Regions from separate parts of the Streptomyces yerevanensis genome, predicted to be linked through region 2. Evidence: predicted binding sites of a transcription regulator. Region 2 holds the regulator's gene; the other holds the start of a gene.
What was found. The regulator HspR, encoded in region 2, represses chaperone genes until heat shock. The targets are predictions, from matches to a motif close to TTGAGNNNNNNNNNCTCAA.

Region 1: a site for HspR is predicted at 3,979-3,997, ahead of lon (endopeptidase La). Genes of this name have one in related genera too.

The regions. Positions count from the first base shown of each region.
Region 1 covers NZ_JNWJ01000009.1:192,739-203,046, reverse strand. Annotated here, with positions in the region: gene OP79_RS12055 (protein phosphatase 2C domain-containing protein) at 1-705, shown strand, start outside; gene OP79_RS12050 (MarR family winged helix-turn-helix transcriptional regulator) at 728-1,210, opposite strand; gene lon (endopeptidase La) at 1,539-3,956, opposite strand; gene OP79_RS12040 (DinB family protein) at 4,122-4,715, shown strand; gene OP79_RS12035 (HAD domain-containing protein) at 4,753-5,280, opposite strand; gene OP79_RS12030 (ASCH domain-containing protein) at 5,459-5,914, shown strand; gene OP79_RS12025 (spermidine synthase family protein) at 6,013-6,708, shown strand; gene OP79_RS12020 (response regulator transcription factor) at 6,821-7,558, shown strand; gene OP79_RS12015 (HAMP domain-containing sensor histidine kinase) at 7,831-8,889, shown strand; gene OP79_RS12010 (multifunctional oxoglutarate decarboxylase/oxoglutarate dehydrogenase thiamine pyrophosphate-binding subunit/dihydrolipoyllysine-residue succinyltransferase subunit) at 9,138-10,308, shown strand, end outside.
Region 2 covers NZ_JNWJ01000021.1:13,447-23,754, forward strand. Annotated here, with positions in the region: gene dnaK (molecular chaperone DnaK) at 441-2,303, shown strand; gene grpE (nucleotide exchange factor GrpE) at 2,300-3,010, shown strand; gene dnaJ (molecular chaperone DnaJ) at 3,086-4,282, shown strand; gene OP79_RS22060 (heat shock protein transcriptional repressor HspR) at 4,290-4,739, shown strand; gene OP79_RS22065 (hypothetical protein) at 4,859-5,368, opposite strand; gene OP79_RS22070 (hypothetical protein) at 5,418-5,672, opposite strand; gene OP79_RS22075 (helix-turn-helix domain-containing protein) at 6,044-6,496, shown strand; gene OP79_RS22080 (hypothetical protein) at 6,522-6,902, shown strand; gene OP79_RS22085 (dihydrofolate reductase family protein) at 6,911-7,486, opposite strand; gene OP79_RS22090 (sugar ABC transporter substrate-binding protein) at 7,771-8,886, shown strand; gene OP79_RS58060 (hypothetical protein) at 8,919-9,047, opposite strand; gene OP79_RS22095 (ABC transporter permease) at 9,053-9,871, opposite strand; partial or broken gene OP79_RS51960 (ATP-binding cassette domain-containing protein) at 9,868-10,308, opposite strand, start outside.

The DNA of each region.
Region 1 (10,308 bases), on a different contig from region 2:
GGTCAGGGCGGCTCGCTTGTCGTGCTTGACGGTGTGACTCCGCCGGCCACCGAGGTGGACTGTCGGCATTCGGTCCCGTGGTTCACGGCGCGGCTCGGCGGAGCGCTGGGGGAACTGTCCGTTTCACGCCGAGATCTGCCCCTCACCGAGGTGCTGGGCCAGGCCATCTCGCGAACCGCTGACGCCCATCGCACCACATGTGACCTTTCTCACCCACGAACCCCTCAGGCCACTGTGGTCCTCGCTCGCTGGTCCGCGCACGAGGTCGAGTACCTGGTCCTGTCCGACTCCGCCCTCCTCGCCGAGTCTCCCTCCGGCACGGTCACCCCGCTCCTCGACGACCGCCTCTCCCGCGTCCCCCGCGCCTCCCTGGCCACACACGCGATCACCGACGCGACGATCCGCAACAAGGAGGGCGGCTTCTTCACGGCCGCCGCGGATCCCTCGGTGGCGGCACGCGCGGTGACCGGCACGCTCCCGCGCGCCGACGTCCGCACGCTCACCGCCCTGACGGACGGCGCCACGCGCTGGGTGGACAAGTTCCGCCAGGGCGACTGGGCCGACCTCGTCACGCTGGTACGCAAGGAGGGCGGCCAGTCGCTCGTCGACCGAGTACGGGAGCTGGAACGGGCCGATACGGGGCGGGAGTTCCTGGGGCGGAGCAAGACGCATGATGACGCGACGGTGGTGTACGTGGAGTTATGATCCACCCGTACTCCCTCTGAGGTCAGCCTTCGCTTCTCCGGTTCAACTGGTTCAGCAGCCGGGCCAGTTCGGCGACCTCTTTGCGGTCCCAGTTCGCGAGCTGGCGCACGTAACGCGCCCGTCGCGCATCCCGGACCGTACGGAACCTGGCCCGTCCCTCCTCCGTGAGGTGGACCAGCCAGGCGCGGCCGTCGGCGGGGTCGGGCTCGCGGGCGATGAGGCCCAGCTCTTCGAGGGCCCTCAACTGCCGGGACATGGTGGCCTTGCCGACGCCGATGAAGGCGGCGAGCTCGGTGGCACGCTGACCGCTGCGCTCATCCAGGCGTGCGAGCAGTCCGTACGCGGCGGACTCCAGATCGGGGTGGACCTCCCGGGCCATCTCCCCGGAGGAGGCCCTCGCGCGCCGCAGGAGAACGGTCAACTCCCGCTCCAGGGCCAGGAACTCCTGATCCACACCCTGCCCCGACCGCAACGGCTGCTCCTCACCGTTTCCGCCCTCGCCCACATCGGCCCCTGACTCTGCTTCCCGATCCTGAAAGTTGGCCGAAGCTTAGTCATTCCCGCAGCTCCGGGGGTATTTCCGGGCTCGGGCTGCGGGCGCCCCGAGAAGCAGACCAGGGCACGTGCGCCCCGTCAGGACGCGGGAAGCCGCAGGCTTTTGCTTTTAGGGGCGCGGGGCTGTATCGATTTGCGGCTCCGCCGCGTGGGCGCGACCAGCCACACACGACCCGCACCCGGCAACGAACCCCAAATCCACCCCCACCCCGCCCGGCCGTATGCCGAAGACCCGGGCCCCGCGAGGGGACCCGGGCCTTCATTCCCGATGGCGTCCGTCACGCCGCCACCGGAACCTCCGGAGCCGCACCGTTCGTAGCCGGCGACAGCGCCAGCTCCAGCACCTGGCGGACGTCCGTGACGGCGTGGACGTCGAGCTTCTCCAGGACCTCGGCGGGGACGTCGTCCAGGTCGGGCTCGTTGCGCTTCGGGATGATGACGGTGGTGACACCGGCCCGATGCGCGGCCAGCAGCTTCTGCTTGACGCCGCCGATGGGCAGCACCCGCCCGGTCAGCGAGACCTCACCGGTCATCGCCACATCCGTACGCACGAGCCGTCCGCTCAGCAGCGACGCGAGAGCCGTCGTCATCGTGACGCCCGCGCTCGGTCCGTCCTTGGGGACCGCGCCCGCCGGGAAGTGGATGTGCACGCCCCGGTCCTTCAAGTCGGCCACGGGCAGCTCGAGTTCGGCGCCGTGCGAGCGGAGGAAGGAGAGTGCGATCTTCGCGGATTCCTTCATCACGTCGCCCAGCTGACCCGTGAGGGTCAGACCCGCGGCTCCCGTCTCCGGATCGGCCAACGACGCCTCCACGTACAGCACGTCGCCGCCCGCGCCGGTGACCGCGAGCCCGGTGGCCACGCCCGGTACCGCCGTACGACGCTCGGCCGGGTCCTGGGCGGACTCGGGCACATGGTGCGGCCGGCCGATCAGCTCACGCAGATCGCCCTCGCCGACGGTGAACGGCAGCTTCCGCTCGCCGAGTTCGTGCTGAGCGGCGACCTTGCGGAGCAGCCGTGCGATGGCTCGCTCCAGGTTCCGTACACCCGCTTCCCGCGTGTACTCACCGGCGAGCTTGCGCAACGCGCTCTCGTCCAGGGCGACTTCGGCCTTCTCAAGACCGGCCCTCTCCAACTGCCGCGGCAGCAGGTGGTCCCGGGCGATGACGACCTTCTCGTCCTCGGTGTAGCCGTCGAGCCGTACGAGTTCCATGCGGTCGAGCAGCGCCTCCGGAATGGCTTCCAGGACGTTGGCCGTGGCCAGGAACACCACGTCGCTCAGGTCGAGTTCGACCTCCAGGTAGTGGTCGCGGAAGGTGTGGTTCTGGGCGGGGTCGAGGACTTCGAGCAGGGCGGCGGCGGGGTCGCCCCGGAAGTCGGAGCCGACCTTGTCGATCTCGTCCAGGAGCACGACCGGGTTCATGGACCCGGCTTCCTTGATGGCGCGGACGATACGACCGGGCAGCGCGCCCACGTACGTACGCCGGTGACCGCGGATCTCGGCTTCGTCGCGTACGCCGCCGAGGGCGACCCGTACGAACTTCCGCCCCATCGCGTGCGCGACGGACTCGCCGAGGCTGGTCTTGCCGACACCGGGCGGCCCGACGAGCGCGAGCACGGCACCGCCACGGCGACCGCCCACGACTCCCAGCCCTCGCTCCAGGCGCCGCTTGCGCACGGCCAGGTACTCGGTGATCCGCTCCTTCACATCCTGCAGCCCGGCGTGCTCGGCGTCGAGGATTGCCTGGGCGCCCTGGATGTCGTACTCGTCCTGCGTGCGCTCGTTCCAGGGCAGCTCGAGCACGGTGTCGAGCCAGGTCCGGATCCAGGAGCCCTCGGGCGACTGGTCGCTCGACCGCTCCAGCTTGTCGACCTCTTTGAGGGCGGCCTCACGGACCTTCTCCGGAAGGTCGGCGGCCTCGACGCGGGCCCGGTAGTCGTCGGACTCCTCGCCTTCCTGCTCACCGTTCAGCTCGCGCAGCTCCTTGCGGACGGCTTCGAGCTGCCTCCGCAGCAGGAACTCGCGCTGCTGCTTGTCGACGCCTTCCTGTACGTCCTTGGCGATGGACTCGGCGACGTCCTGCTCGGCGAGGTGCTCGCGAAGCTGCTCGGTGGCGAGCTTGAGGCGGGCGACGGGGTCGGCGGTCTCGAGGAGCTCGACCTTCTGCGCGGTGGTCAGGAAAGGCGAGTACCCGGAGTTGTCGGCCAGGGCGGACACGTCATCGATCGCCGTCACACGGTCGACCACCTGCCAGGCACCACGCTTGCGCAGCCAGCTGGTGGCGAGGGCCTTGTACTCCTTGACGAGGTCGGTGGCCTGACCAGGCAGCGGGTCGGGCACGCTCTCGTCCACCCGGGTCCCCTCGACCCACAGCGCGGCTCCGGGCCCGGTGGTCCCGGCCCCGATCTTCACCCGCCCACGCCCGCGGATCAGCGCACCCGGGTCACCGTCGGCCAGCCGGCCGACCTGCTCGACGGTCCCGAGCACACCCGTACTCGCGTATGTCCCGTCGATGCGTGGAACAAGCAGCACCTTCGGCTTGCTACTCCCACTGGAACGTGCGGCGGCCTGCGCGGCCTCCACCGCGGCTCGTACATCGGCGTCGTTCAGGTCCAGGGGCACCACCATTCCGGGCAGCACGACCTCTTCGTCGAGCGGCAGCACGGGCAGGGTGAGCGGTGTGGACGTCGAAGTCATGGTCTCCCCTATGGCAGTCAAGTTGAGTTATGCAGACTCAATGCACAGGGGTTGTGGAATGTTCCCCGCGCTGGGGACCGTTCGCTGTCAGCGATCACGGACCCCTGAGTCCTCCTCCTTGAGGAAGGCCGCGAACAAAGATCACGCGAGCGGCAGACTGGCCCCATGACCGCATCGGATCCCAAGGCCGACCTGCACTTCTACCTCCAGTCCGCCCGCGATGCCCTGCTGTGGAAGCTCGAAGGGCTCTCGGAGTACGACACCCGCCGCCCACTGACGCCGACCGGCACCAACCTCCTGGGCCTGGTGAAACACGCGGCAACCGCGGAGCTGGGCTACCTCGGCGACACCTTCGGACGGCCGTCCGGCGAGCCGCTGCCCTGGCTCGACGAGGATGCTGAGCCCAACGCCGACATGTGGGCCACCGCCGACGAGTCACGCGAGTACATCGTGGGGCTCTACCGCCGGGCGTGGGCGCACGCGGACGCGACGATCGACGCGCTGGCACTGGACACGATCGGCAGGGTGCCGTGGTGGCCCGACGGCAGGGACGAGGTGACGCTGCACCACGCCGTCGTGCGCGTGATCGCCGATACGCACCGGCACGCCGGGCACGCCGACATCGTCCGAGAACTCATGGACGGCGCCGTGGGGATGAACAAGGGCAACGACAGCATGCCGCCGGGTGACTCGGCATGGTGGGAGAACCATCGAAGCCGACTGGAGCGTGTGGCTCGGGGAGCCGACCGAGACGCGTGAGTCGGGCTGATGGGTGCGGCGGGGCATCGCCGAGCTCTTAACTCAGGCTCCGGGGCGAACCGCACGTTTCGCGCAGCCAGTCATCGAGTACGGCAAAGTCCGTATCAATGAGGCCGATCGTTGAATCGACACGGTGGAGAAGTGCTTGCCCTGGGTGGTGCGTTGACACCCAGGCGCGATCGAGGTCGGTGATCTCGTCGTCGACCCAGATGAATGGCCGCCCCGCCGCAGCCTGGACGAGGGCTCGGGTCTTCCAGTGCAGCACTCCTGCCTCGTCTTCCTCCGGCGCGTCGGGCAGGTCCGCCACCGGAAGTTCAGGCAGCCCGAGCAGCGGAGCTATCACCTCGTTGGCGTCGTCCATCCACGCGGTGGCCCACACCAGGGCGCAGGGCAGCGCCAGCAAACGCGGACCATGCGCGAGGTCGATCTTCGCCAACTGGGGATTCGATACGTCCTGCCAGGCGTCCCAGTCCTCAAGCGCCGAGGGAAGGCGCGCTCCCCCGTAGGGCAGGAGGGTTCCGTCGACGTCCAGGAAGAGCAGCGGGCGCTCCGCGTGTTCGGCCATGGCCGCACGCTATCGGCTCGGCCCAAGCGGGCGACTGCGCTCCATCGAGCGCGGCTGCCCACCGGCAGGTGGGTCCGGAAAATGTGACACCCTCCCCCATCACTGTCACATTTCCGCGCGCACGCCCCTTCCCCCTCCCCTCCGGGAGAGGTGACCGGGCACGGATTACCGTGACCGCATGACGACCGACTCGGCCTCGCCCGAAGACCTCGCATCGTTGCCCAGAGCCGAGTTCGTCTTCCCCGGCCCGCTGCGCGACCGGCTCGTCGCGGCGATCCTCGACGGTTCCAAGACGTCCACGACGGGGCTTCTCGTCGACTACGAGCACGAGGGTGAGCCACTGCCCGAGGTGGGGAGCCGTTCGATGGTCGTCGACTCCGACGACCGGCCGGTGGGAGTCATCGAGGTGACCGACGTCCGCGTCGTACCGCTGGCGCAGGTGGATCTCGCCCACGCGGTGGACGAAGGTGAGGGCTACACCAGCGTGGCCGAGTGGCGGGCGGGCCACGAGCAGTTCTGGCACAGCGAGGAGATGCGCGCGGCACTGGAGGACTCCGACTTCACCGTGGACGACACAACGCTCGCAGTCCTGGAACGCTTCCACCTCGTCACCGACCTCCGCTCCGCCGACTGACCTGCCGGGCCCGGCCAACGCCGCCCTCGCAAGACCGACGCCACGTGGCCCCGCCAATTCGGCTGCCCCTCGCCGGAGCGACTTGCCAGGATGGCCCCATGACCACCCCGTACGACACCCCCGTAGACCCGGAAGCTCCCGTAGTCATCGACCGCCGCGACGGCCCGTACGGCGAAGTCGTCCTGCGCCGGCACGGCGAACTGCTGCAGATCATCGCCAACGGGTGCTTCCTGATGGACACGTCGGACGGCCGCTCGGAGCGGCTGCTCATCGACGCCGCTCGCGATGCCCTGGACGATCGTCCCGAGCCGAGCGTGCTGATCGGCGGACTGGGCGTCGGGTTCTCGCTGGCGCACGCGGCCGCCGATCCGCGATGGGGACGTATCGCGGTGGTCGAGCGGGAGCGGGCGATCATCGACTGGCATCTGGAGGGGCCGCTGGCGGAAATCTCGGCAGCCGCGCTCGCGGATTCGCGTACCGAGATCGTCGAAGACGACCTGGTCGCTTACGTCAATGAGACATCGGACACATACGACGCGCTGTGCCTGGACATCGACAACGGGCCCGGATGGACCGTGACGGAGGGCAACGAAAGCCTCTATTCGGCGGCCGGACTCGCCGCGTGCGCAAGGTTGTTGAGGCCAGGTGGGGTGCTGGCCGTGTGGTCGGCCCAGCCCTCGTCTGATTTCGAGGGAACCTTGCGGAATGCCGGGTTCCAGCAGGTGCGTACCGAAGAGATCCCGGTTGCCCGGGGCGTTCCGGACGTCGTGCATCTCGCGGTCGGGCCTGGATAGCCGAGCGGTGGTAACTGCCCGTACTCTGCTCACCGACGCGGATCATTCAAGCGTCAAGCGCAGTCATGGAATCACCCCCACGATTCCGGAAAGCACACTTCAGGGGCGGGCGATGGAGCAGACCCACACATCCCAAAACGGCACGGCGGCCACGCCGGGCGCACAGCGCCGGGTGCTGGTGGTCGAGGACGATCCGACGATCGTGGACGCCATCGCCGCCCGGTTGCGTGCCGAGGGATTTCTCGTACAGACCGCAGGTGACGGACCGGCCGCCGTCGACACGGCCGAGGCCTGGCAGCCCGACCTGCTGATCCTCGACATCATGCTGCCGGGCTTCGACGGCCTGGAGGTCTGCCGTCGGGTGCAGGCGCAGCGACCGGTGCCGGTGCTGATGCTGACCGCGCGCGACGACGAGACGGACATGCTGGTCGGGCTCGGCGTGGGCGCCGACGACTACATGACGAAGCCTTTCTCCATGCGTGAGCTGGCCGCGCGTGTACACGTGCTGCTGCGCCGCGTGGAGCGCGCCGTGGTCGCCGCGTCGACTCCCCGTTCCGGCATCCTGCGCCTGGGCGAGCTGGAGATCGACCATGCGCAGCGGCGGGTGCGGGTGCACAACGAGGACGTCCATCTGACGCCCACCGAGTTCGATCTGCTGGTCTGCCTGGCCAACACGCCGCGTGCGGTGCTCTCGCGCGAGCAGCTGCTCGCCGAGGTGTGGGACTGGGCGGACGCCTCCGGCACCCGGACCGTGGACAGCCACATCAAGGCCCTGCGCCGGAAGATCGGTGCCGAGAGGATCCGCACCGTGCACGGTGTGGGATACGCCCTGGAGACGCCGACGCCGTGAGCGAGGCGGAGGGCACGGAAGAGCCGTACGCCGGGCAGGGACGCCGCCCCGCCCCGGGGCGGCTCCTCGCGACCGCCCTGCTGTGGTGGTCGAAGGCCCTGCTGTGGTGGTCCGACGTGCTGCTGCGGCGCTCCGAGATCCTGCACCGGCGGTCCGACAGCCTGCGCCGACGGTCCGACGCCGCACGCCTGCGGGCCGAAGCCGTGCTCCGTACGAAGGAAGGGCCCGTCGCCGGCAGGCTCTTCGGGCCTCTCGGTGCGGCGCTCCAGCATCTGCGGCCCTTCTCCATCAAGACGAAGCTCGGCACGCTCGTCGTCGTCTCGGTCTTCATCACCACCGGTCTGATGACGATCGCCGTGCGCACCGAGACCGAGCTGCGCTTCATCACGGTCTTCTCGATGATCGCGACGTTGCTGATCACGCAGTTCGTGGCGCACTCGCTGACGGCCCCGCTGGACGAGATGAACACCGTGGCCCGGTCCATCTCGCACGGTGACTACACGAGCCGGGTCAGGGGCGCCGACCGCCGCGACGAGCTGGGCGACCTGGCCCAGACGATCAACCGCATGGCCGACGACCTGGAGGCCCAGGACCTCCAGCGCAAGGAGCTGGTGGCGAACGTCTCGCACGAGCTGCGCACCCCCATCGCGGGCCTGCGCGCGGTTCTGGAGAACGTCGTGGACGGCGTGTCGGCCGCTGACCCCGAGACGATGCGCATCGCCCTGAAGCAGACGGAACGCCTCGGCCGCCTGGTGGAGACCCTGCTCGACCTCTCGCGCCTGGACAACGGCGTCGTACCGCTGCGCAGGCGCCGTTTCGAGGTGTGGCCGTATCTGTCCGGCGTGCTGAAGGAGGCCAACATGGTGTCCTCCGCGCGCGCGGGCATCCCCTCGGGCTCCGGCACCCACACGCGTACGGATGTGCATCTGCACCTGGACGTGTCACCGCCCGAGCTGACCGCGCACGCCGACCCGGAGCGGATCCACCAGGTCGTCGCCAACCTCATCGACAACGCGGTCAAGCACAGCCCGCCGCACGGCCGCGTGACGGTGAAGGCACGGCGCGGGGACTATCCGGAGTCGCTCGATCTGGAGGTGCTGGACGAGGGCCCCGGGATTCCGCAGTCGGAGTGGCACCGGGTCTTCGAGCGTTTCAACCGGGGCGGAGTCGTCGCACCGCACGGTCCGGGCAGCGACGGCGGTACGGGTCTGGGGCTGGCCATCGCGCGCTGGGCCGTCGATCTGCACGGCGGCCGGATCCGGGTGGCCGAATCCCAGCGCGGTTGCCGAATCCAGGTCACCCTTCCGGGGCTTCCTCCGCTCACGGGCTGACGTACGGTTCGAATCCGGGTCGCAGGATCATCACAAGATGCACGGATCGGGTCGCAAGATCCCTGGATTCCGTGGGGTGTCCGCAGGGTAACCGCGCTTGTTTCCCGCCATTTCCAGCGTCGAAACACGCGTTTCGATGTGACTTACATGACGATCGCCTGGCCCGGTCTGCATCCGGCGGCCATGGGGGCGTAGCCTTGATTCCCGCTGTCCATCACCTTGTGAAGCGGAAGAGGGCGGTTGCCGCCGTGTCGCCACAGTCCCCCAGTAACTCGAGCATCTCCACAGACGACCAAGCCGGGAAGGCCGGGAAGAATCCGGCCGCCGCCTTCGGTCCGAACGAGTGGCTCGTCGACGAGATCTATCAGCAGTACCTCCAGGACCCGAATTCGGTAGACCGTGCCTGGTGGGACTTCTTCGCCGACTACAAGCCGGGCGGCGTCGCCGCCTCGGCCACGTCGCGTACTGCGGCCGCGGGGGCCGCAGGGACCCCCACGACGACGGCTCAGGCCGCGCCCGCCGCGGCTCCGGCTCCTGCTGCCCCGGCTTCCGCCGACGGTCAGGCTCCGGCCGCTCCGACTCCGGCCGCCCCCGCGGCGCCGAAGCCCGCAGCCGCTGCCCCGGCCCAAGCTCCGGCTCCGGCTCCGGCTCCGGCCAAGCCCGCTGCCGCCGCCAAGCCGGCCGCGGCGAAGCCCGCGCCTGCCAAGGCCGCGCCCGCGACCGAGGCTCCGGCCGGACCTGAGTACGTGCCGCTGCGCGGCCCGGCCGCCGCCGTCGCGAAGAACATGAACGCCTCTCTGGAGCTGCCCACGGCCACGTCCGTGCGCGCGGTCCCGGTGAAGTTGCTGTTCGACAACCGCATCGTCATCAACAACCACCTGAAGCGCGCCCGGGGCGGGAAGATCTCCTTCACCCACCTCATCGGCTACGCGATGGTGCAGGCCATCAAGGCCATGCCGTCGATGAATTACCACTACGCCGAGAAGGACGGCAAGCCGACCCTGGTCAAGCCGGAGCACATCAACTTCGGCCTGGCGATCGACCTGGTGAAGCCCAACGGCGACCGTCAGCTCGTCGTCGCCGGCATCAAGAAGGCCGAGACGCTGAACTTCTTCGAGTTCTGGCAGGCCTACGAGGACATCGTCCGCCGCGCCCGCGACGGCAAGCTGACGATGGACGACTTCTCCGGCGTCACGGTCTCGCTGACCAACCCCGGCGGCCTCGGCACCGTCCACTCCGTGCCCCGCCTGATGCCCGGCCAGTCGGTCATCATGGGCGTCGGCTCGATGGACTACCCGGCGGAGTTCCAGGGCACGTCCCAGGACACGCTCAACAAGCTCGGCATCGCGAAGGTCATGACGCTCACGTCGACCTACGACCACCGGGTGATCCAGGGCGCCGCCTCGGGCGAGTTCCTCC
Region 2 (10,308 bases):
CGCCCCTGGGGTGCGTGGGTGGGTCGGGGTCGCGGGCCGGTGCGTCAGCCCGTCGCAGGGCGGGCATACGGCCCGGTGTTGGTACAGGGTGCGGGTTCTCCGAGACCGAAGCTACGCGACGGGCATGCGACGCACCGGCCCACGACCCCTCCCGCCGGAGGGCAAGTGCGGGTCCGTCGTGGCTGGGGGTGAGTGGAGCCGCAGGCTTTTCAGGGGCGCGGGGCTGTGTCAATTTGCGGCTCCGCCGCGTGGGCGCGACCGGCCACGACGAACCCGCACTCGCCCGTGAACCCCAACTCCCCGCCCCTTAGGCGAAAAACGGCCCCTGAAGCTAAGGTTCACATAAAAGTTGAGCCCATCTGACTCAGGCCTTTTGACCCAGCGGTCAGCGTCGTGCACACTTGAGTCTGTCCCACTCAAGTCAGCTGGAGGAAAAAACCATGGCACGTGCGGTCGGCATCGACCTGGGCACGACTAACTCCGTCGTCAGCGTTCTGGAGGGCGGTGAGCCCACCGTCATCACCAACGCCGAGGGCGCCAGGACCACGCCGTCCGTCGTCGCCTTCGCCAAGAACGGTGAGGTGCTCGTCGGCGAGGTCGCCAAGCGCCAGGCGGTCACCAACGTAGACCGGACCATCCGGTCCGTGAAGCGGCACATGGGCACGGACTGGAAGATCGAGCTCGACAACAAGCCGTTCAACCCGCAGCAGATCTCCGCCTTCATCCTGCAGAAGCTGAAGCGGGACGCGGAGTCGTACCTGGGTGAGAAGGTCACGGACGCGGTCATCACCGTCCCGGCGTACTTCAACGACTCGGAGCGGCAGGCCACCAAGGAGGCCGGCGAGATCGCGGGCCTGAACGTCCTGCGGATCGTCAACGAGCCGACGGCCGCCGCCCTGGCGTACGGCCTCGACAAGGACGACCAGACGATCCTCGTCTTCGACCTCGGTGGCGGCACCTTCGACGTCTCGCTGCTCGAGATCGGCGACGGCGTCGTCGAGGTGAAGGCCACGAACGGCGACAACCACCTCGGTGGTGACGACTGGGACCAGCGCGTCGTCGACTACCTGGTGAAGCAGTTCGCCAGCGGTCACGGCGTGGACCTGGGCAAGGACAAGATGGCCCTCCAGCGCCTGCGTGAGGCCGCGGAGAAGGCCAAGATCGAGCTGTCGTCCTCCACGGAGACCTCGATCAACCTGCCCTACATCACGGCGTCCGCCGAGGGCCCGCTGCACCTGGACGAGAAGCTCACCCGCGCCCAGTTCCAGCAGCTGACGGCCGACCTTCTGGAGCGCTGCAAGACGCCGTTCCACAACGTCATCAAGGACGCCGGCATTCAGCTCAGCGAGATCGACCACGTCGTTCTCGTCGGTGGCTCCACCCGTATGCCCGCCGTCGCCGAGCTCGTCAAGGAGCTGACCGCCGGCCAGGACGCCAACAAGGGTGTGAACCCGGACGAGGTCGTCGCCATCGGCGCCGCGCTCCAGGCCGGTGTCCTCAAGGGCGAGGTCAAGGACGTACTGCTCCTCGACGTGACCCCGCTGTCCCTCGGTATCGAGACCAAGGGAGGGATCATGACGAAGCTCATCGAGCGGAACACGACGATCCCGACCAAGCGCTCGGAGATCTTCACCACCGCCGAGGACAACCAGCCGTCCGTGCAGATCCAGGTCTACCAGGGCGAGCGCGAGATCGCGGCGTACAACAAGAAGCTCGGGATGTTCGAGCTGACCGGTCTGCCGCCGGCCCCGCGCGGTGTCCCGCAGATCGAGGTCTCCTTCGACATCGACGCCAACGGCATCATGCACGTGACCGCGAAGGACCTCGGCACGGGCAAGGAGCAGAAGATGACCGTCACCGGCGGCTCCTCGCTGCCGAAGGACGAGGTCGACCGGATGCGCCAGGAGGCCGAGCAGTACGCGGACGAGGACCACAAGCGCCGCGAGGCCGCCGAGTCCCGCAACCAGGGCGAGCAGCTCGTCTACCAGACGGAGAAGTTCCTCAAGGACAACGAGGACAAGGTCCCCGGCGAGGTCAAGACCGAGGTCGAGACCGCCGTCGAGGAGCTGAAGACCGCGCTCAAGGGCGAGGACACCGCCGAGATCCGTACGGCCACCGAGAAGGTCGCCGCGGTCTCGCAGAAGGTGGGCCAGGCCATGTACGCCGACGCTCAGGGCGCGCAGGCCGCGGGCGGTCCCGGCGGTCCTGAGGGTGCCGCCGACGGTGGCGCGCAGGCCAAGGCCGACGACGATGTCGTCGACGCCGAGATCGTCGACGAGGACCGGAAGGATGGTGCCGCGTGACGGAGGAGACCCCGGGTTTCGACGAGCAGCAGCCGCCGCAGGCTCAGCCTCAGCAGCCCGACGTCCCTTCCGGCGCCACCTCTGATGACGCGGAGCCGAAGGCCGCCCCTCAGGAGGGGGCGGCCCCGGCCGGGGACGCGGCAGCAGCCCAGACGGCAGCACAGCAGCAGGTAACGGCCCTGACGGCCCAGCTGGACCAGGTGCGTACGGCGCTCGGTGAGCGCACGGCGGACCTCCAGCGGCTCCAGGCCGAGTACCAGAACTACCGCCGCCGCGTCGAGCGCGACCGGATCACGGTCAAGGAGGTCGCCATCGCGAACCTCCTGACCGAGCTCCTGCCCGTACTCGACGACATCGGCCGCGCGCGGGATCACGGCGAACTGGTCGGCGGCTTCAAGTCGGTGGCCGAGTCGCTGGAGACCGTCGCGGCGAAGCTGGGCCTCCAGCAGTTCGGCAAGGAGGGCGAGCCCTTCGACCCGACGATCCACGAGGCCCTGATGCACAGTTACGCGCCGGATGTCACGGAGACGACGTGCGTGGCGATTCTGCAGCCTGGGTATCGCTTCGGCGAGCGCACCATCCGCCCCGCGCGGGTGGCGGTGGCCGAGCCGCAGCCGGGCGCGCAGACCGTCAAGGGCGACGAGACCGACGCGTCGGCGTCGTCCGACGCCGACGACAAGGAGAACGGTGGCCCGGACGAGGGCTGACGTCGGCGGCGTACGGGGCGTACGAATGAACGTACGGACCGTACGGCGCGTGAGAAGGAAGGAGGGACGTCGAGGATGAGCACCAAGGACTTCATCGAGAAGGACTACTACAAGGTCCTCGGCGTCCCCAAGGACGCCACCGAGGCCGAGATCAAGAAGGCGTACCGCAAGCTGGCCCGGGAGTACCACCCGGACGCCAACAAGGGGAACGCCAAGGCGGAGGAGCGCTTCAAGGAGATCTCCGAGGCGAACGACATCCTCGGCGACCCCAAGAAGCGCAAGGAGTACGACGAGGCGCGCACCCTCTTCGGCAACGGCGGCTTCAGGCCGGGGCCCGGCGCGGGCGCCGGCGGCACGTTCAACTTCGACCTGGGCGACCTCTTCGGAGGCGCACCCGGCCAGGGCGGGGCGGGCGGTGCCGGCGGCGGATTCGGCGGCGGCCTCGGTGACGTCTTCGGGGGCCTGTTCAACCGGGGCGGCGCCACGGGCACCGGCACGCGTACGCAGCCAAGGCGCGGCCAGGACATCGAGTCCGAGGTCACGCTCAGCTTCACCGAGGCGATCGAGGGCGCGACGGTTCCGCTGCGGATGTCCTCGCAGTCGCCCTGCAAGGCCTGTTCGGGCACCGGCGACGCGAACGGCACACCGCGCGTGTGCTCGACGTGCGTCGGCACGGGACAGGTGGCGCGCGGTTCGGGCGGCGGTTTCTCGCTCACCGATCCGTGCCCCGACTGCAAGGGCCGCGGTCTGCTGGCGGAGACCCCCTGCGAGATCTGCAAGGGCAGCGGCCGGGCCAAGTCGTCGCGCACGATGCAGGTCCGGATCCCCGCGGGCGTCAGCGACGGCCAGCGCATCCGGCTGCGCGGCAAGGGCGCGCCGGGTGAACGGGGCGGTCCGGCGGGCGACTTGTACGTCATCGTGCACGTGGGCGCCCACCCGGTCTTCGGCCGCAAGGGCGACAACCTCACGGTGACGGTGCCGGTGACGTTCGCCGAGGCGGCGCTGGGCGGAGAGGTCCGGGTGCCGACCCTGGGCGGGCCGCCGGTCACCCTGAAGCTGCCGCCGGGCACGCCCAACGGGCGGACGATGCGCGCCCGCGGCAAGGGCGCGGTCCGCAAGGACGGCACCCGCGGGGACCTGCTGGTCACCGTCGAGGTCGTGGTCCCCAAGGACGTGACGGGCAAGGCGCGTGACGCGCTCGAGGCGTACCGCGAGGCCACCGTGGGCGAGGATCCACGGGCCGAGCTGTTCCAGGCGGCGAAGGGAGCATGAGGACACCATGGATGGCCGTCGACGCAACCCGTACGAGCTGACCGAGGAAACCCCGGTGTACGTCATCTCGGTGGCGGCCCAGCTCTCCGGTCTGCATCCCCAGACCCTGCGCCAGTACGACCGCCTCGGCCTGGTCTCCCCCGACCGCACGGCCGGACGGGGCCGGCGTTACTCGGCCCGCGACATCGAACTGCTGCGCACGGTCCAGCAGTTGTCGCAGGACGAGGGCATCAACCTGGCCGGCATCAAGCGCATCATCGAGCTGGAGAACCAGGTAGCCGCCCTCCAGTCCCGCGTAGCGGAACTGCAGGCGGCCCTGGAAGGCGCCGCCGCGGCGATGCAGCAGCGAGAGGCCGCGGTCCACGCCTCGTACCGCCGCGACCTGGTCCCGTACCAGGACGTGCAGCAGACGAGCGCACTGGTGGTGTGGCGGCCGAAGCGCCAGCAGTCGGACTAGGGACAGCGCAACAGCGTTGAGGGGCCCGGAGGTTGATCGTCGATCCTCCGGGCCCCTTCATGTCGTACGACACCGGAGGCGTACGACTCCGAAGGGGGCCTTCGTGCCGGGCGGCACCCTCAGGGGATGAGGTCGCCGATCGCTTCGACCGTGAGCATCCACATGGGTTGCGCGCCGGTGCCGAACGCGGCGGCGAGCGCATACCCGAGAGCCGCGTCAGTGGCCTCCACCCGGGCGCCCTCCTTCCACTCGGCCAGGACATGCCCGTCGCCCTCCGAGGTGAAGTCCCCGATGTGCTTCCTGTCCTTCAGCAGCCGGCTGCCCGCGACGGAGTCGGGCACCAGCCGGTAGGCGTGGCCCGCGTGCCGGACGTCGATGCGGTACGAGCGCCGGGTCAGCCGTCCCTTCGCAGGCCTGACGACCGCCTCCTGGCCGTCGACGTCCAGGGTGAGCCGGTCGCCCTTCCGGGTGCCGATCGGGATGTGCTCCTCGGTCCTGGTCCCGGCGACACGGCGCAGGACGATCTCGGGAACCGCCGTTCCCCCGATGGCCAGTTCGCCCTTCTCAGGGTCCAGCCAGACGCTCAGTTCGCCGAACAGGTCGTCCTGGGCGAGGGTTTCGACGGGCATGCGCTTCCTTTGCCGCGGGCACGTGAGTTCGGACAGCGTACGTCGTCGATCACCGCCCCGCCGCCTGCCAGAGCGTCACCGCCAGGGCGATGCAGGACGTGAGGGCGGCCAGGGACGGGAGGGGCCAGCGGGCGCGTTCCAGGGCTTCGAGGCGGGTCTCGTGTTCGTCGAGGGTCTTGTCGGTCTGGTCGGCGCGCTGGAGGAGGAGGGCGAGGTCGCCACGGGTGGTGGCGAAGCCGACGTCGACCGAGCGGCGCAGGCGTTCCAGCTCCAGCGCGACTTCGTCGGCCTCAGTCGTCGTCATGGTCGGCCTCCGCTCCGGCGTCCTCGCGCAGCAGCCGGTCCGTACGAAGCGTCGTTCTGCGCGTGGCATCGGTCATCGTGGTGCTCCTCTCTTCTCCGCTCTTCTTCGCGCGTCTCCGCTCTTCTTCGCTCCGAGTGTGGGAACATGTGTTCGATAACAGGGAGCGAGCGAACAGACTGGCATGATGCGAGCGCGTACGCAAGTGACTACCCTCCGTGGAGGCGGGCGCAATGGTGACGCTCCAAGCCGTACGCCAACTGCCGCTGATCTGGCGGCCGTTGCCGAATCTCCACCGTTACGCGCGAGCGCGCACACACCTTGGTGCGAGGGCGGTCGGTACGTTGTCCGCGCGACGAGGGGAGAGCGGACATATGCGTTCCAGCTCAGGGGCCGATGCCCATACAGATCGCAGATACCGGGCCGAGGGGCTCGACGAGTTCGCCGGCTGGATCGAGGAGTTGCTGCGCGACCGTGGCTACGACATCGACAGCCCGCGTGGTGGCGGTCGTTCGAAGCTCGCCGACGATGCCGGGGTGCACCGGGCCGCCGTGAGCCGGCTGTTGCAGCGTCAGTCCATGCCGGACCTGGAGACGATGCGGCGTATCGCGGCCGTACTCGGCGTCCCGCTCCGCGAGATGCTCATCCGCTCGGGGCGGCTGACGGAGGACGACCTGCCGGTCGTCGCGGGCGGCGGGCACCCGGCGGCCGGGGACGGCCATGCGGTGCTGAGCCCCGAGGAGGCGGCTCGCAGGATGGGTGTGCCGCCCGAACTGCGGGAGCTGTTCGCCAAGGTGGCGAGGCAGTTCCTGCCGGAGGGCGGTTGACGCGAGGGAGTCGAGGGAGTGCGGAATGGGGAATCCGGGCGGCGGCAGTCGCGGTGACGAGGCGGAACGCGTCTCCAGGCTGGTGGGCGAACTGCTCATCGGGCTCGGCGAGAAGCTCCGGGCGGCCGGCCCGGAGGGCGTCCGCGTGCTCACCGAGGAGGAACTGCAACGGCAGCAGCTGAACTGGTTCCGCGCCGGCTGGCACGAGCACGCTCGCGCGACGCAGCCGCAGTCCTCCGGCGCGCACACCGAAGCCCCTCCCGGGTCCGGCCCCAACTCCTGTACCGACGACGGCGATCGGCGCCAACACCCCGACAGCGAGCACTTCCCGCTGCCCCCGGCCCGCCTCCTCCGCTTCCCGGAACGCCCTCCGGACGACGTGTACGAGGGCTACGACGGGGACTGACTCAGGACTCAGGAGGCGCCGACTCGCTCGTAGCGCAGCAGTACGAGGCCGTTGCCGAAGGTGTGGGTCTCGGCGAGGCGGAGCTGGGTGGTGACGTCCGCTTCCGGGAAGAGGGGACGCCCGCGGCCCAGGATGACCGGGACGACGTAGAGCAGGTACTCGTCGATCAGGTCGAGCCGGCGGAACTCCGCCGCGATCCCCGCGCCGCCGACTCCGAGGTCGCCGCCGGGCTGCTCCTTCAGCGCCCTGACCTCCTCGGGTACGACTTCCCGTACGACGGTCGTGTTCCAGTCTGCGGGACCCGGCTCCAGGGTGCGCGAGTACACGATCTTCGGCATGTCCCGGTAGATGGCCGCGAACTCGCGCACGGGCTCCGCAGCCGAAGGATCCTTGTCGGCTGTCGGCCAGTAGTCGACCATCAGCTGGTGCATGACCCGCCCGTGCAGGAAGCCGCCCATCGGTTTGATGCGCTCGTTGAAGTAGCGGTGCACCTCGTCGTCGACCAGGTGCCAGTCCAGCTCGCCGTTCGGGCCCGCGAAGTAACCGTCGAGGGATACGGACAGACTCAGCGTGATCTTGCGCATCGGGACTCCTGGGGCTCGCGGATACTGGACGGAGTGGCGGCCGGTGGACGGGCGGGTGGACATACGGCCGGTCGGATTGGTGAACTGTCGATAGACAGGCCACCACGCATGCTCCATCTCCGCCCGCAGATCCTCCAGACCTTCACCTCTGCGTCTTCACAATGAGCACACAGAGTGCTGTTGCGATCTCGTTAACCGGAATTCCTTGACGCTATTGACAAGCCCGCGTTGGCTTTTGGTCACCAGGGTCGCAAAGCTGTGCCCTCGTCCGAAAGACACCAGAAGTGAGCAATCGTATGCGTCGTATCGCCATATCCCTGGCCGTGTCCACCATGGCTCTCTCGCTCGCCTCCTGCGGTGTGCTCGACAGCGACACGGAGGGCGGCTCGGCGGAACCGACCAGGGGCGACGACATCACGGTGGGCCTGCTGCTGCCGGAGAAGGAGAACCAGCGCTACGACAAGTTCGACCACCCCATCATCAAGAAGAAGGTCGACGAGCTGACCAAGGGCAAGGGCGAGGTCGTATACGCCAATGCCGACCAGGACGCCGCCGAGCAGAAGAAGCAGCTTCAGCGGATGGTCGACGACAAGGTCGACGTGGTGCTCCTGGACGCGGTGGACGCCAAGGACATCGCGGACGGCGTACAGAAGGCGAAGGACGCGGACGTCCCCGTCATCGCGTACGACCGGCTGGCTGAGGGCCCCATCGACGCGTACATCTCCTTCGACAGCCAGCAGGTCGGGGAGGTGCAGGGCAAGGCCCTCGCCGAGACCCTGGACGGCGGCAAGTCCCAGAAGATCGTCATGATGAACGGCGCGGTCACCGACCCGAACGCGGCCCAGTTCAAGAAGGCCGCCCTCGCCGAGCTGGGCGACAAGGTGACCATCGCCAAGCAGTACGACACCAAGGACTGGAAGCCCTCGAACGCGCGGGCCAACATGATGGCCGCGATCTCCTCCATCGGCGCCGAGAACATCGACGGGGTGTACTCCGCCAACGACGGCATGGCCGGCGGCATCGTCTCCGCCCTGAAGGCGGCCGGTGTGACCAACCTGCCGCCGATCACCGGCCAGGACGCGGAACTCGAGGCGGTGCAGCGCATCGTCTCCGGCGAGCAGTACATGAGCGTCTACAAGCCGTACCCCGAAGAGGCCGAGACCGCCGCCGAGCTGGCCGTGGCTCGCGCCCACGGCTGGGGCATCGAGTTCGACGCCCTCACCCGCGACAAGGTCGACAGCCCGACGAAGAAGGACATCCCGGCGCACCTCGTCCTCGTCTCCCCCCTGATGAAGGACAACATCAAGGACACGGTCATCGACGACGGCATCTACAAGGTCTCGGACATCTGCACCTCGGAGTACGAGGCGGCTTGCGAGGAGATCGGCCTGAAGAAGTAAGGGTTCTGAGGCGGGGCTTCTGGAGCGGATCTTCAGCTCTCGCCCTTGAGATGCCTCAGGAGGCGGCCGAAGACGCGAACGGGGCGGCGTACGCCGACGTGGTGTCGGTGTACGCCGCCCTGGGGCGGGTCGGGGGTGCGGGAGATGGCCCGCGTTGTCATGGCGGTTACTTCGGGTCGCTGTTGAACTTCGAGGCCGACCAGAAGTAGCCGAGCACCGCGAGGCCCAGGCACCAGGCGACCGCGAGCCACCCGTTGTGGCCGATCTCGCTGCCGAGCAGCAGGCCGCGCAGGGTCTCGATGGCGGGCGTGAACGGCTGGTACTCGGCGATCGGCTGGAACCAGCCCGGCATCGTGTCGACCGGGATGAAGGCGCTGGACAGGAGCGGCAGCAGGATCATCGGCATCGCGTTGTTGCTGGCGGCCTCGGCGTTCGGGCTGATCAGGCCCATGCCGACGGCGACCCAGGTGAGCGCCATGGCGAAGAGCACGAGCAGGCCGAACGCCGCCAGCCACTCCAGGGCCGTGGCGTCCGTGGATCTGAAGCCGATGGCCACGCCGACGGCCCCGACGAGGATCACGCTCATCACGCACTGCAGCACGCTGCCGACGACGTGCCCGATGAGCACCGAGCCGCGGTGGATCGCCATCGTGCGGAAGCGGGCGATGATGCCCTCGGTCATGTCGTTGGAGACGGACACCGCGGTCCCGATCGTGGTGCTGCCGATGGTCATCAGCAGCAGGCCCGGCACGATGTAGGCGATGTACGCGGAGCGGTCCGCGCCGCCGCCTCCGATGCCCGCGCTCATCACGTCGCCGAAGATGTAGACGAAGAGGAGCAGGAGCATGACCGGGGTGAGCAGCAGGTTCAGGGTGAGGGACGGGTAGCGCCGGGCGTGCAGGAGGTTGCGGCGCAGCATCGTGGACGAGTCGCGTACGGCGAGGGAGATCCGGGCCGGGCGGGCGGGAGCCAGGGGGGTGCTCATCGGACGGTCTCCTTGGGCTGGGTGGTCTGGTTGGGGACGTTGGCGGTGCCGGTCAGGGCGAAGAACACGTCGTCGAGGTCGGGGGTGTGCACGGTCAGCTCGTCCGCCTCGATGCCGGCCGAGTCCAGCCAGTCGAGGATGGCGCGCAGGGACGTGGCCGCCGGGGATGAGCCGCTTCAGCTCCTCGGCTGTGCCTTCGGCGGCGATCTTGCCGTCGTTGAGCACGGCGATGCGGTCGGCGAGTTCGTCGGCCTCCTCCAGGTACTGGGTGGTGAGGAAGACGGTGACACCGCCCGTGACGAGTTCGCGGATGATGCCCCACATGTTGTGGCGGCTGCGTGGGTCCAGGCCGGTGGTGGGCTCGTCGAGGAAGATGATCCGCGGGTTGCCGACCAGGGTCATGGCGATGTCGAGGCGGCGCTTCATGCCGCCGGAGT